Linked DNA regions of Persicimonas caeni. The protein of the gene in region 1 interacts with the protein of each later gene in a pairwise test. Links are inferred from orthologs where the notes say so. Each region holds a gene or a part of one and is shown on either strand. Other genes may lie near its edges.

Region 1 (5,742 bases):
TCGCAAGGACTGCGGGATGAACGACTGGCCGCCGAAGCCCGGGTTGACGCTCATGATGAGCACCATGTCGAGGTCCTCGACGACGTACTCGACCACGTCGAGCGGCGTGCCCGGGTTGATGGCCAGCGAGGCCTTGCCGCCGGCTTCGTGGATCTGCTGGATCACACCGTGGGTGTGGGCGGTCGCCTCGGGGTGGAACGACAGGTAGTCGGCGCCCGCCTCGACGAATTTGGCGGCGTAGAAGTCGGGGTCCGAGATCATGACGTGGACGTCGAGCACCGCGTCGGGAAACTCGCCGCGCAGCGCTTTCACCACCGGCAGACCGATGGTGATATTGGGCACGAAGTGGCCGTCCATCACGTCGACGTGCAGCCAGTCGGCGCCGGCGTCGAGCACCGCCTGGCACTCTTCGGCGAGGCGGGTGAAGTTGGACGAGAGAATCGACGGGGCGATGAGTGGCTTCATGAGGGACTCGCTGGGTTGAACTTGGGTTTCACCACGGAGCACACGGGGACACGGAGACACGCTTTTTATTATTGCTTTTCCCCCGTGCCCCCGTGTGCTCCGTGGTGATTACATCTCTAGCAGCTCTTAGCTCTTCCGACGAAGACGCGCCGCAAAGAACGCGTCCGTGTCGTGCTCGAGCGGATCTAGCGTCAATTGGGCGTCTCCATCAACGTATTTTTTCCAGTCGACCTCGGCGCCGGGGCCGCTTTCGGGGGCGCCGGTGCGCTCGAAGTCGCCGTGGCGCTCGAGGAAACGCTCGACCTGCTTGGGGCCTTCTTCGGTGGTGAAGGTGCACACGCTGTAGGTGAGCGTGCCGCCCGGACGTACCAAGGTGGCGGCGACGTCGAGCAGCTCTGCTTGCAGCTTGGTGAGCGCGAAGATGTCCGACTCGCTTCGCCTCCAGCGGGTCTCGGGGTGGCGTCGGATGACGCCCAGGCCGCTGCACGGGGCGTCGATGAGCACCAGGTCGAAGGTCTCGTCGGTCTCCTGGGCGAAGTCTTGGAGGCTTGCGACCTGCGTGGTGAGCCGCTCGCGCATGCCGGCGCTGTCGGCGGCCGTGCACAACATGTCGATCTTGGTGTCGGCCGGGTCGACGGCCACGACCCCGCCGGTGGGGCCGACGAGTCGCGCCAGGTGCAGGGTCTTTCCGCCAAGGCCCGCGCAGCCGTCGAGGACCGCAAGGTCGGGCTCGGCGCCTGCGTACAGCCCGATGAGCTGGCTGCCCAGGTCTTGGACGCCCCACTTGCCGTCGGCGATGCCGGCGCGTACCGCGTCGCTCATCGAGGCCGCCCGCAGCGCGCCGGGCACGCCCTCGACGGGCTCGACGCCCTCGGGCAGCTCGACGTCGTCGGCGAGCAGGCGAAGGTATAGCGGCGGGCGGGTGTCGAAGGCCTCGGCGAGCTTTTCGGCGCGCTCCAGGCCCCAGTACTGCAGCATGCGGTTGGTCATCCAATTGGGCAGCGAGTAGCGCTCGCCCAGGTAGCGCGCGGGCTTGCGCTCGCGGCCCTTGTCGCTCCACCAACGCACTTGTTTCGACTGATTCGCCTGCTTCGCCTGGCCCCTTTTGCGCACGATGCTCCGCAGCACGCCGTTGACCAGGCCGGCGGCCGCCCTGCTCGGCCCGGCCTTGGTGATCTCGACCGCCTCGTCGACCGCGGCGTGCGCGGGGATGCGGTTCAAGAAGAGCAGCTGGTAGACCGCCACCCGAAGCGCCACGAGCACGGGCAGGTCGAGCCCGTCGATGCCCCGGCGCACGAAGTCGCCCAACACCTTGTCGAGGGAGCGCTGCCAGGTGAGCGTGCCGTAGACCAGCTCGGTGGCCAGCCCGCGGTCACGCGCGTCGAGGCCGCTTCGCTCCAGGGCGGCGTCGAGCGCGATGTGGCTGTAGGCGTCCTCACGCTCGATCGTCTCGAGCACTTCCTGGGCGAGTTGTCGGGGATTGAGTTCAGACAAAGCAATCGCCTTCGCTGATTTCGTAGCCACACAAAAAGTCGCGCACGCCCATCGCCTTGCGGCAGGGGGCCTGCACCTCCAGGCACTCGATGGCGCCTTCGCCGCAGGCGACGACCAGGCGCTCGTTCGAGACGTCGACGTCGAGCACCTCGCCCGGCTCGCCAGCCTTTTCGCCGAGCAGGTCCTCGACCGGGCGGGCGAGGTGGAATTTGATGCGGGTCTGCTCGCCGTCGTGCTCGTGGAAGGCGAACGCGCCCGGCCACGGGTTGAACCCGCGGATGTGGTTGGCGACCGCCGCGCTCGACTTCGTCCAGTCGATATGGCCGTCTTCCTTCGACAGCATGCACGCGTAGCTCGACTCGTCGTCATTCTGCGGGGTCGGCTCGAGCTCGCCCTGGGCGAGCTTGTCGAGGGCGCCCACGATGACCTCGCGGCCGAGCTCGGCCAGGCGGTCGTGCAGCTCCTGGGCGGTCATGTCGGCGGGAATATCGACCTCGTGCTTCTCGAGCATCGGGCCGGTGTCGAGCCCAACGTCCATCTGCATGATGGTCACGCCGGTCTTCTCTTCGCCGTGGACGATCGCCCAGTTGATGGGCGCCGCGCCGCGGTATTTGGGCAACAGCGAGGCGTGGATGTTGATGCAGCCGAGCCGGGGCACCTCGAGGATGCGCTCGGGCAAGATCTGGCCGTAGGCGGCCACGACGACCACGTCGGGGTTCCAGTCGACCAGCGTTTGATAGGCCTCGTCGTTCTTCTTGACGCGCTTGGGCTGGTAGACCGGAACGCCGGCCTCCTCGGCGACGACTTTGACCGGCGGGCGGCGCACCTTCTTGCCGCGTCCGCTCTTGCGGTCGGGCTGAGTGAACACGCCCACGACCTCGTGGTGGCTGTCGATGAGCGCCTCGAGGGCGGGCACGGCGAAGTCGGGCGTGCCCATGTAGACGACGCGAAGGGCTTGTTTCTGAGAATCGGCAGTCATTTGTCCTATCCGTGGGTCAAGAACGCACAAAGCGGGCGCTTTGTAACGCCCGCTTCGTCGCTCGTGCAAGTCTCGGATTCGCCGACGCTTATTGCGCCGCCTCGTCCTCGCCCTCTTTCTCGGCCTCTTCGGCGAGGCGAGCGCGAATCTTTTTGTACTCTTTGAGAGCCATGCGCCGCTTGAGGCGGCTCATGCGCTCGATGAACAGCACGCCGTCGAGGTGGTCGATCTCGTGCTGCAGGGCGACGGCCAGCAGGCCCTCACCTTCGATTTCGTACTCCTCGCCCTCGCGATCGAGCGCACGCACCTTGACCTTGGCAGCGCGGTCGACGTCGCCGTACAGTCCCGGAAAGCTCAGGCAGCCCTCTTCCCAGGTCAGCTTGCCCTCGCGCTCGACGATCTCGGGGTTGATGAGCACGAAGACCTCGCGCTCGTCGCTCTCGCGGTCGCTCACGTCGATGACGGTCACGCGCTTGGTCACGCCGACCTGCGGGGCGGCGAGGCCAACGCCGTTGGCGTGGTACATCGTCTCGATGAGGTCGTCGACGAACTGCTTCGTCTCCTCGTCGACCTCTTCGACGGGGGTACACTTGGTGGTGAGCACGTCTCGCGCTTCCGGGTAGAGAACGATCTCTCGGATAGCCATTGGTTTCCTCTTTAGGCATTTCAGGTCGTTACAGACCCACGGTTTATCCGTTTTACTTCAGGCTTTCAACAGTCGACCCTACTCCAAACTTCCGAGACGACCTCTGTGGTGCAGGAGGGTTCACCACGGAGAACACGGGGGCCACGAGGCCGGCTCATCGCCACGATGCCTGCGTCGAAAGAACTTGATGTAGCGCTGCTACCACTGCGTTCTTTCTCCTTGGCCTCCCGGCGATGCGCTCGACCTCAGTCGCACACAGCTTCCGTCTTTACACTTAGAAAGAAGCAGTCGCCGTGCCCTCTGTGCCCCCCCGTGGTGAATCCCCCTTACCGGCGCGTGGTGTGCTCGAGGTAGGCCTGGCGAAGCGTCGGGTCGCCCAGCACCGCCCAGGCGTCCTCGAGGGCGTCGCGGATCTCGCCGATCTCGTCTTCCATCCGGTGGGCGACCTCGAAGTCCATCTCGCGCGGGTCGAACCGGCGGTACAGGCGGTGGAACGCCTCGCGCACCACCGTGCCCTCGGCGCCGCGGCGGATCTCCAGAATGGCGTAGTAGTCCTCGTGGCGCACCGCCTTGAGCTTGCGCTCGACGGCCTCTTGGTCGACACGGGCCTGCTCGGACGGGCGTTCCTGACCGCGACGGGAGGGCGACGAGAAGATCGAGCTTCGGTCGAGGCGCCGGGGCTGGTCGAAGGGCTCGTCGTCGATCTCTTCGATGAAGTACTGCGGCATCTCGTTGGTCGACTTGAGGGGCTCGGGCGCCTGCTTGGCCGGCGTTTTGTCGCCCCAAAAGGACTTCGGGGCGTCGCGGGCCGGTGTCTTCTCGCGCCAAGGGCCGCCATTCGAGTCAGACGAGTCGCGCGGGGAGTCGGCTTGGCCGAACTCGACGCCGAGGCACTCTTCGAGGGCATCGACCAGGCGCTCGACGGGCGCGTTGGGCGACAACCAAGCGTCCACCTCGGCGTGCTCGGCCTCGCCTGGAGGCGGCGCGATGGCGATGACCGGAATCAACTGGCCCAACGGTCGCTCACGCACCGCCGCGATGAGCGTGGCGGCGCGCTTCGTCGACGCCGAGTCGATGACGACGAGCGCGTCGGGCGGGGTCGCCTCGAACTGGCGCAGCCCGGCGGCCGGCAGCCTGGCTGTGTCGAACTCGAAGTCGTCGCCCGCGCGACGCTCGAGCCGCTCACTCCAGGCGGCGGCCTGTCGACCGATGAGTAGGATTCGAATCATGGGTACTGCGGGTGATCGAGAAATCGAGGGTTCGAGAGATCGAGGAACGGCTCGCTCACGCGCGCTTCGAGCATACACTACGCGAGGAGACGACGAAATCATTTAGCCAGTCGTAGTCTCGCGGGCTCTCGGGGAGCTTCGCGACGTCGGGGTCGATCTGGGCCAACAGGCCGTCGACATGCTCCCTCAGCGCGTCGACCGCTGCCGGCTCGACGCCCGTCTGGAGTTCGCGCAACAACTCCTCGAGCCCACCCTCACCGTAGTCGCCGACCAACTCCCACACGTCGAATGCGGCGCGCCCGTCGACGAGCGCTCGGCCCGTCAGCGCGTTTCGGACCACGTCGAGCGCGTCGGCGGGCTCGGCGCCCTGCCCTCGCGTCTCGACGAGACGCGCCATCCAACCGGAGGCGACGTCGCGATAATGGTGCAGGATATTGCGCGTGATCGCCGCGTCGACGATGCGTCGCGCCGGAAAGGCGTCGTCGTGCAACACGGCGGGGCTGGCCAGAATTTCGAAGGCGAGCCCGCTCTGGTGGAGCATCATGCGCACGATCTTTTCGACCTCGAAGAGCGCGTAGGGCACCGGCGAAGCGATGCCATCGAGCTCGATGACGCCCTCGAAGGCGTCGTCCCAGGCGCGAATGCCCAAGACCACCTCGGCCGGCTGGACGATCACGCCACCCAAGCGCACGTGGCTGTCGAATCCGAAGAGCCGCGGCCCCGAATAGGTGCTCAAGAACTGCGCAGGCGGCCGTTGTTCGGCCGCCCACGTTGCCCAATCACCGCCGCGTTCGGGCGGTTTGGGAAGCGGCCTTTCGGCCGCCGCTGTCTCGTAAGAGAGCCCCATCTCAGGTACGCCGCTTGTAGACGTAGCCCTGTTTGTGCACCGAATACTCGTCGGGCAGCATGTGCTCGACGTCTTCGTGCTG
Region 2 (5,134 bases), 2.6 Mb from region 1 along the record:
CGTCGATGACCGCCGGCTCGTGGCGCCCGGCGCCGATGTCGACCAGCGTGCCCGAGATGATGCGCACCATGTACTTCAAGAACGCCGTCCCCTCGACCTCGATGGTCAGCTGGGGGCCGTCTTGAAAGACCTCGACGCGGCGAAGCTCGCGCACGGTGGTCTCGGCGTCGCAGTCGGCGGCGCGAAACGCCTCGAAGTCGTGCTCGCCGACCAGGCGCTCGGCCGCGTCGCGCATTGCGTCGAGGTCGAGCGGGCCGTTGACCCTCCACTGCTGGTCCCCATAGAGGGGATGCGCGAAGCGGTGATTCCAGACCTTATAGCGATAGATCTTGCCGCGCGCCGAGTGCCGAGCGTGGAAGCCCTCGGGGGCGGGCTCGCAGTAGACGACGCAGATATCGTCGTCGGTCAGCGCGTTCAGCCCACGCACGAAGTCCCAGGTCGAGCGCGGCGCGTCGAGGTCGTAGGCGATATGGGCCACCTGCCCCAGCGCGTGCACCCCCGAATCGGTGCGGCTCGCGCCCTGCACTTTCAAGTCATCGGGCGAGCAGTTGAGGATGCGCGCGGCGGCCTTGGTCAGATCCCCCTCGACGGAGCGATCGACCGACTGGATCTGCCAGCCGTGGTAGGCGGTGCCGTCGTAGGCGACGAGAATGCGGTAATGCGTTTTCATGAACTGCTTATTTCACCACAGAGAACACGGGGGACACAGAGGCAAAAAAGAAACCTCCGTGCCCCCTGTGCTCCCCGTGGTGAATCTGTCGTTTAATATTCGAAAGCAAGCCCGAAGACCCAACGGTCGTCGGACAGGATAAAACTGTCGCTCGCGCCGAAGTCGTCGACCTCCATGATCTGGTACTCGGCGAAGGCGTAGGTGTGATTGATACCCCAGTTGTAATCCATCGCGCCCGAGGAGCTCGGGTCGATCCAGTCGAGGCCCAATTGCAGGCCGGCGGCGACGTGCCAGCCCCAGGTGCCGCCGTCGCCATCTTGGCCGTCGACGTCGGCGGTGTCGCCGGCGGAGTCCTCGATTTGCCACAAGAAGTAGTCGACGCCGCCTTTGAGGATCGGCGCGAGCGGGATATCCCAGTACTCCTGGAGCTGATCGAGCTGGTAGTAAAGGCCGGCGCGCAGGGGGATGACCATCATGCCGGTCTCGGCGTTGATGTCGTCTTGCGTCAGTCCGCTATTCTCGTCGACGAGCGCTTTGCCACCGAAGTGGGTGTAGCCGAACGAGCCGCTGGCGCCGAACGCGCCGAAGCCGTCGTAGATATGAACCCCCTGCTCGTACTCGACGAGCACGCGGCTGCCGCCGCCGAAGATTTCACGAAACGGCTCGCCCTGCAGGCCCGCTTCGTCGTCGATCGACGGGTAGTAGCCGCCGATGCGCAGCTCGGCGAGCCCCCAGGTGGGCGACTGAGCGTGGGCGTCGGGCGACGCGGTTGCTACCAACCCGAACGCGCCGATGGCGGCGATTACGGGCGCAGCTTGCCGAAGACGCCTCCGTCGACGCCAGCCGAACAGGCCGAGTCCGAGCAGGCCGAGCACGGCCGCCGAGCCGCTCAGCGGGCCGCCGGTGGTGCTGCAGCCGCCGGCTTCGGCGCCGCCGGCTTCTTTGTAATTCTCCCAAAAGTCGATCACAGGCACCGGCGCGAAGCCGTCGCCTTCGGGGTCGAACTCGGCGCCGGGGATGACAAGCTCGCTGTAATTGCCCGCGTCGTCGCGCGAAGCGATGGCGATGAAGATACGCGAGTCTTCGCCGCTCAAGTCGAGCTCGTCGAGGTCGGCGTTGCCCGAAAAATCGGGCCCATCGTTGTTCAGGTTGTCGCGAATGAGCGGGCTGGTGAACACATCGTCGGCGTCGAGCGCCTGGCGGACGGTCAACTCCGACAGATCGCGCTCCGAATAAAACAGCACGAACGGGTTGACCGCACGCTCGTCGATCTGCCGGTCGACGTCGAGCGGCACGTCCTGATCCCCCTCGAGCCTCCAGTTCAGCGACGCCTCGGCCTCGGTGACCACCACACTGCTGATGTCGGTCGGCGGCGTCGGCGGCTTGGTGTCGAGCTCGACGACCGCGTCGAAAAGATCGACGCGCGTCTGTACATCCCCCGTGGTCGTCGGGTTGAAGACGATGCGGTAGAAATACTGTTGGTCGACCTCGAGCTCGGTGCAGTCTTCCTTGTTGAGCAGCAGCTCGATTTCGTTGTTGGTGGCCTGCTCGGTGATCTCCTGGCCCTCGACCGCCGTGGAGACCAGATCGCTGAACTCGATCTTGGCGCCGAAGTTGAATTCGGTATTGGGATCGAGATCAGTAAAGTCGGTGTTGTCAACTGCTGCGGTGGTGCAGTCGTCGGAGCTGTCCTCGTCACACTCGAAGTCGTCGGGGGTCTGGTCGGTGGGCACCGCGAAAACACGCGTGAAGTCGACGACGCTTTCGGGCTGCGACGACAATTGAAACTTGAACGCGATTTCTATCTTGCGCTCGAAGAGGCTGATGCACTCGTCCTGCCCGACGATGACCAGCTGCCCGTTGTCCTGGACGTCGAAGAAGTTGTCCTGCCCTGTCGGCCCGATCTCGACGTTCGTCACGATCGTGGAGTCCTCCAGTTCGACCGCCGTGCCGGTGGCGGGCAAGGCGGCGAGCGGAAGGAGAGCAGCGGGCAACGCAAACAAACATTTCATCAAAGGAAAGCGGTGCATCGTCATCCTTAACTAGATCAAGTCTCCGAGCGGCGTCGGACGAGTTCTTCGGCGATTTGTACGGCGTTGAGCGCGGCGCCTTTGCGCAGGTTGTCGCTCACGACCCAGAAGTGCAGCGTTTGGGGGCGGTCGAGGTCCTGGCGGATGCGGCCGACCCAGGTGTCGTCGGTCTTCTCGGCCAGGCGGGCCAAGGGGTAGACGTTGTTGGCGGGGTCGTCGTAGACCTTGACGCCCGGCGCGGCTTCCCACAGCTCGCGGGCCTTCTCGACGCTCAGCTCGCCGTCGAGGTCGACGGTGACCGACTCGGAGTGGCTGCGCACCGAGGGCACGCGCACACACGTGGCCGCCACCTCGAGCTCGGGCAGCGTCATGATTTTACGCGTCTCGTTGACCATCTTGAGCTCTTCGCGGGTAAAGCCCGAGTCGAAGAACACGTCGATATGCGGCAGGGCCTCGAAGGCGAGCGGGTGGGCGAATTTCTGCGCCTCGGGCTCGTCGGTGCCCTCGACGCGCGCTTTGACCGAGGCCATCAGCTCGTCGATGCCCTTTTGGCCGGCGCCGGAGGCCGATTGGTACGTGCTCACGATGATGCGCTCGAGGCCCGCGGCGTCGTGCAGGGGCTTCAAAGCCACGACCATCTGGATGGTCGAGCAGTTCGGGTTGGCGATGATGCCCGGCCCGTCGACGATCGCCTCGGGGTTGACCTCGGGGACGACCAGCGGGACGTCCGGGTCCATACGAAAGGCGCTGGTGTTGTCGATGACGACCACACCGGCGTCGACGGCGCGCGGGGCGTGCTTTTTGCTCACGCTGCCGCCGGCCGAAAACAACCCGAAGTCGACGCCCTCGAAAGACGCCTCCTCGAGATCCTCGATGACGACTTCTTTGCCGCGAAACTCGACGGTCTTGCCCGCCGAGCGTTTCGAGGCCATGGCGCGCAGCGTGCGCACCGGAAAGTCGCGCTCTTCCAGAATATCGAGCATCTCGCGGCCCACGGCGCCGGTAGCGCCGACCACGGCCACGTTGAATCCCGTCTCGTTGATCTCGGTTCCTGCCATCTCTGAAGCTCCTAAGAGAGTGGATCGCGTGCACAGGGACCCACCACGTAACTTTTTTCACCCGGTTCAATCAAGGTCGCTCGGGGGTGGGGATATTCCATGGGGGAGGCCTTGCTGGCAAGAAACGACCTGTGCAAGGCCGCCTCTTTCGCTTCGTTTCAATGAGCGCCTTGCTGGCAAGAGACGCCCGCTATTAGGGGCGAGGGCGAACTACGCCCTCGCGGAACGACAATTAGAGGGTCGTTTCAATCACCATGATAGCCGCATCATACCCACCTCGCCCTCCGGGGCGAGCTTTTCGAGCGCTTCGCCGCGCAGCTCGACGCCGCCGTCGACCTCGCGGTACTCGCACAAAGACGCCATAAAGCGCGCCTCGCGCGACTCGTCTTCCACCGACACCAGCGCCCGGCCGTCGGCGCGCTCATCCTCGCCGAACTCGCCGGCAAAAGCGACGCGCTTGGTGCGGGTGACCGGCTCGCAGCGATTCGCCTCCACCGCGTAGGTCGGCCCGCCGTCGAAGGGATCGATGGAGTGGTCCCACCGAAACCCGATCCCCTCGAGCATGCGCTTGGCCGGGCGGGTGCGCTTGCCGACCACGCCGATCAGGTCGCGCACGTGCTCGGGCAAAAGCGAGGTGTAGATGGGCGTCGACGGAAAGAGGCTGCGGATAAACTCGACGTTGTCGCGGCTCAGAAGGTCGGCGGTGCGGTAGTCGAGGTGCGTGAAGTTCTGGCCCAGGCAATCCCACAAGTCGCTGGTGCCGTCGGGGTTGAGCGGCGGCAGCAGCTCGGCGACGATGCGGTCGCGGAACAGGTCGCGGTGCAGCCCGATGAACAAAAAGCGCACGAAGCTGAGCAATTTACCCAGCTTGAGCTGGTGGCCGCGGTAGTCGGGGTGCAAGATCAGCCCGCCGATCTCGGTGGGCCCATCGTAGTTAAAGGTGAGCTGGAGCACCTGGTGGACGAAATGCTTGTCCAGGGTCGTCGAGTATTTCTGCTCCTCGCGCACGTTGAAGTAGACCGCCGGGCGCTCGTAGGTGCCGTGCTGGGCGATGATCAGGCACGAGCCGATGAGCCGGTCTTCGGCCAGATCTTCGAGCACGAACAGATAGTCGCGAAACTTCGCCTCGCGGTAGACCCCGCCGAAGCTGCCGCGGCTGACGTCGACCAGCTTCTGCAGCCGGGCGGAATCATTGGGCAGGTTCAGCGTGTTTAGTCTACGAGCCAGATCTCGGAGTTGTTCGAGATCGGTCGGGATGACTTCGCGTAAGAGGAACATGGGTACTGCGGGGTCTGGGAGTTTCGGGGTTTCGGGGTTTCGGAACTGCCTGACTGCATTTGGGCCTCGAGGGCCGATTGTAGATTAAAGAGACCGTT

Evidence for each region.
Region 2: the proteins of def (region 1) and FIV42_RS14770 interact in binary tests that used the Escherichia coli proteins (3 or more experiments, as listed by UniProt). The link is inferred for Persicimonas caeni from one-to-one orthologs.

Annotation. Positions count from the first base shown.
Region 1 is NZ_CP041186.1:6,531,541-6,537,282, reverse strand. What follows is about bases 1,806-4,548. They hold def (peptide deformylase), read right to left. Parts: upstream 3,585-4,548; coding sequence 3,027-3,584; downstream 1,806-3,026. Other genes in these bases: FIV42_RS24220 (J domain-containing protein), read right to left, coding at 3,911-4,548; fmt (methionyl-tRNA formyltransferase), read right to left, coding at 1,952-2,938; rsmB (16S rRNA (cytosine(967)-C(5))-methyltransferase RsmB), read right to left, coding at 1,806-1,959. Outside these bases: rpe (ribulose-phosphate 3-epimerase), read right to left, coding at 1-465; more of rsmB, read right to left, coding at 592-1,805; more of FIV42_RS24220, read right to left, coding at 4,549-4,813; FIV42_RS24215 (DNA polymerase beta superfamily protein), read right to left, coding at 4,869-5,660; FIV42_RS24210 (HEAT repeat domain-containing protein), read right to left, coding at 5,662-5,742. UniProt on the Escherichia coli protein: Removes the formyl group from the N-terminal Met of newly synthesized proteins. Requires at least a dipeptide for an efficient rate of reaction. N-terminal L-methionine is a prerequisite for activity but the enzyme has broad specificity at other positions.
Region 2 is NZ_CP041186.1:3,967,863-3,972,996, reverse strand. Bases 1,739-4,552 are described here. They hold FIV42_RS14770 (aspartate-semialdehyde dehydrogenase), read right to left. Parts: upstream 3,759-4,552; coding sequence 2,718-3,758; downstream 1,739-2,717. Other genes in these bases: FIV42_RS14765 (arginine N-succinyltransferase), read right to left, coding at 4,008-4,552; FIV42_RS14775 (MXAN_2562 family outer membrane beta-barrel protein), read right to left, coding at 1,739-2,682. Outside these bases: tRNA pseudouridine(38-40) synthase TruA, read right to left, coding at 1-670; more of FIV42_RS14775, read right to left, coding at 763-1,738; more of FIV42_RS14765, read right to left, coding at 4,553-5,036.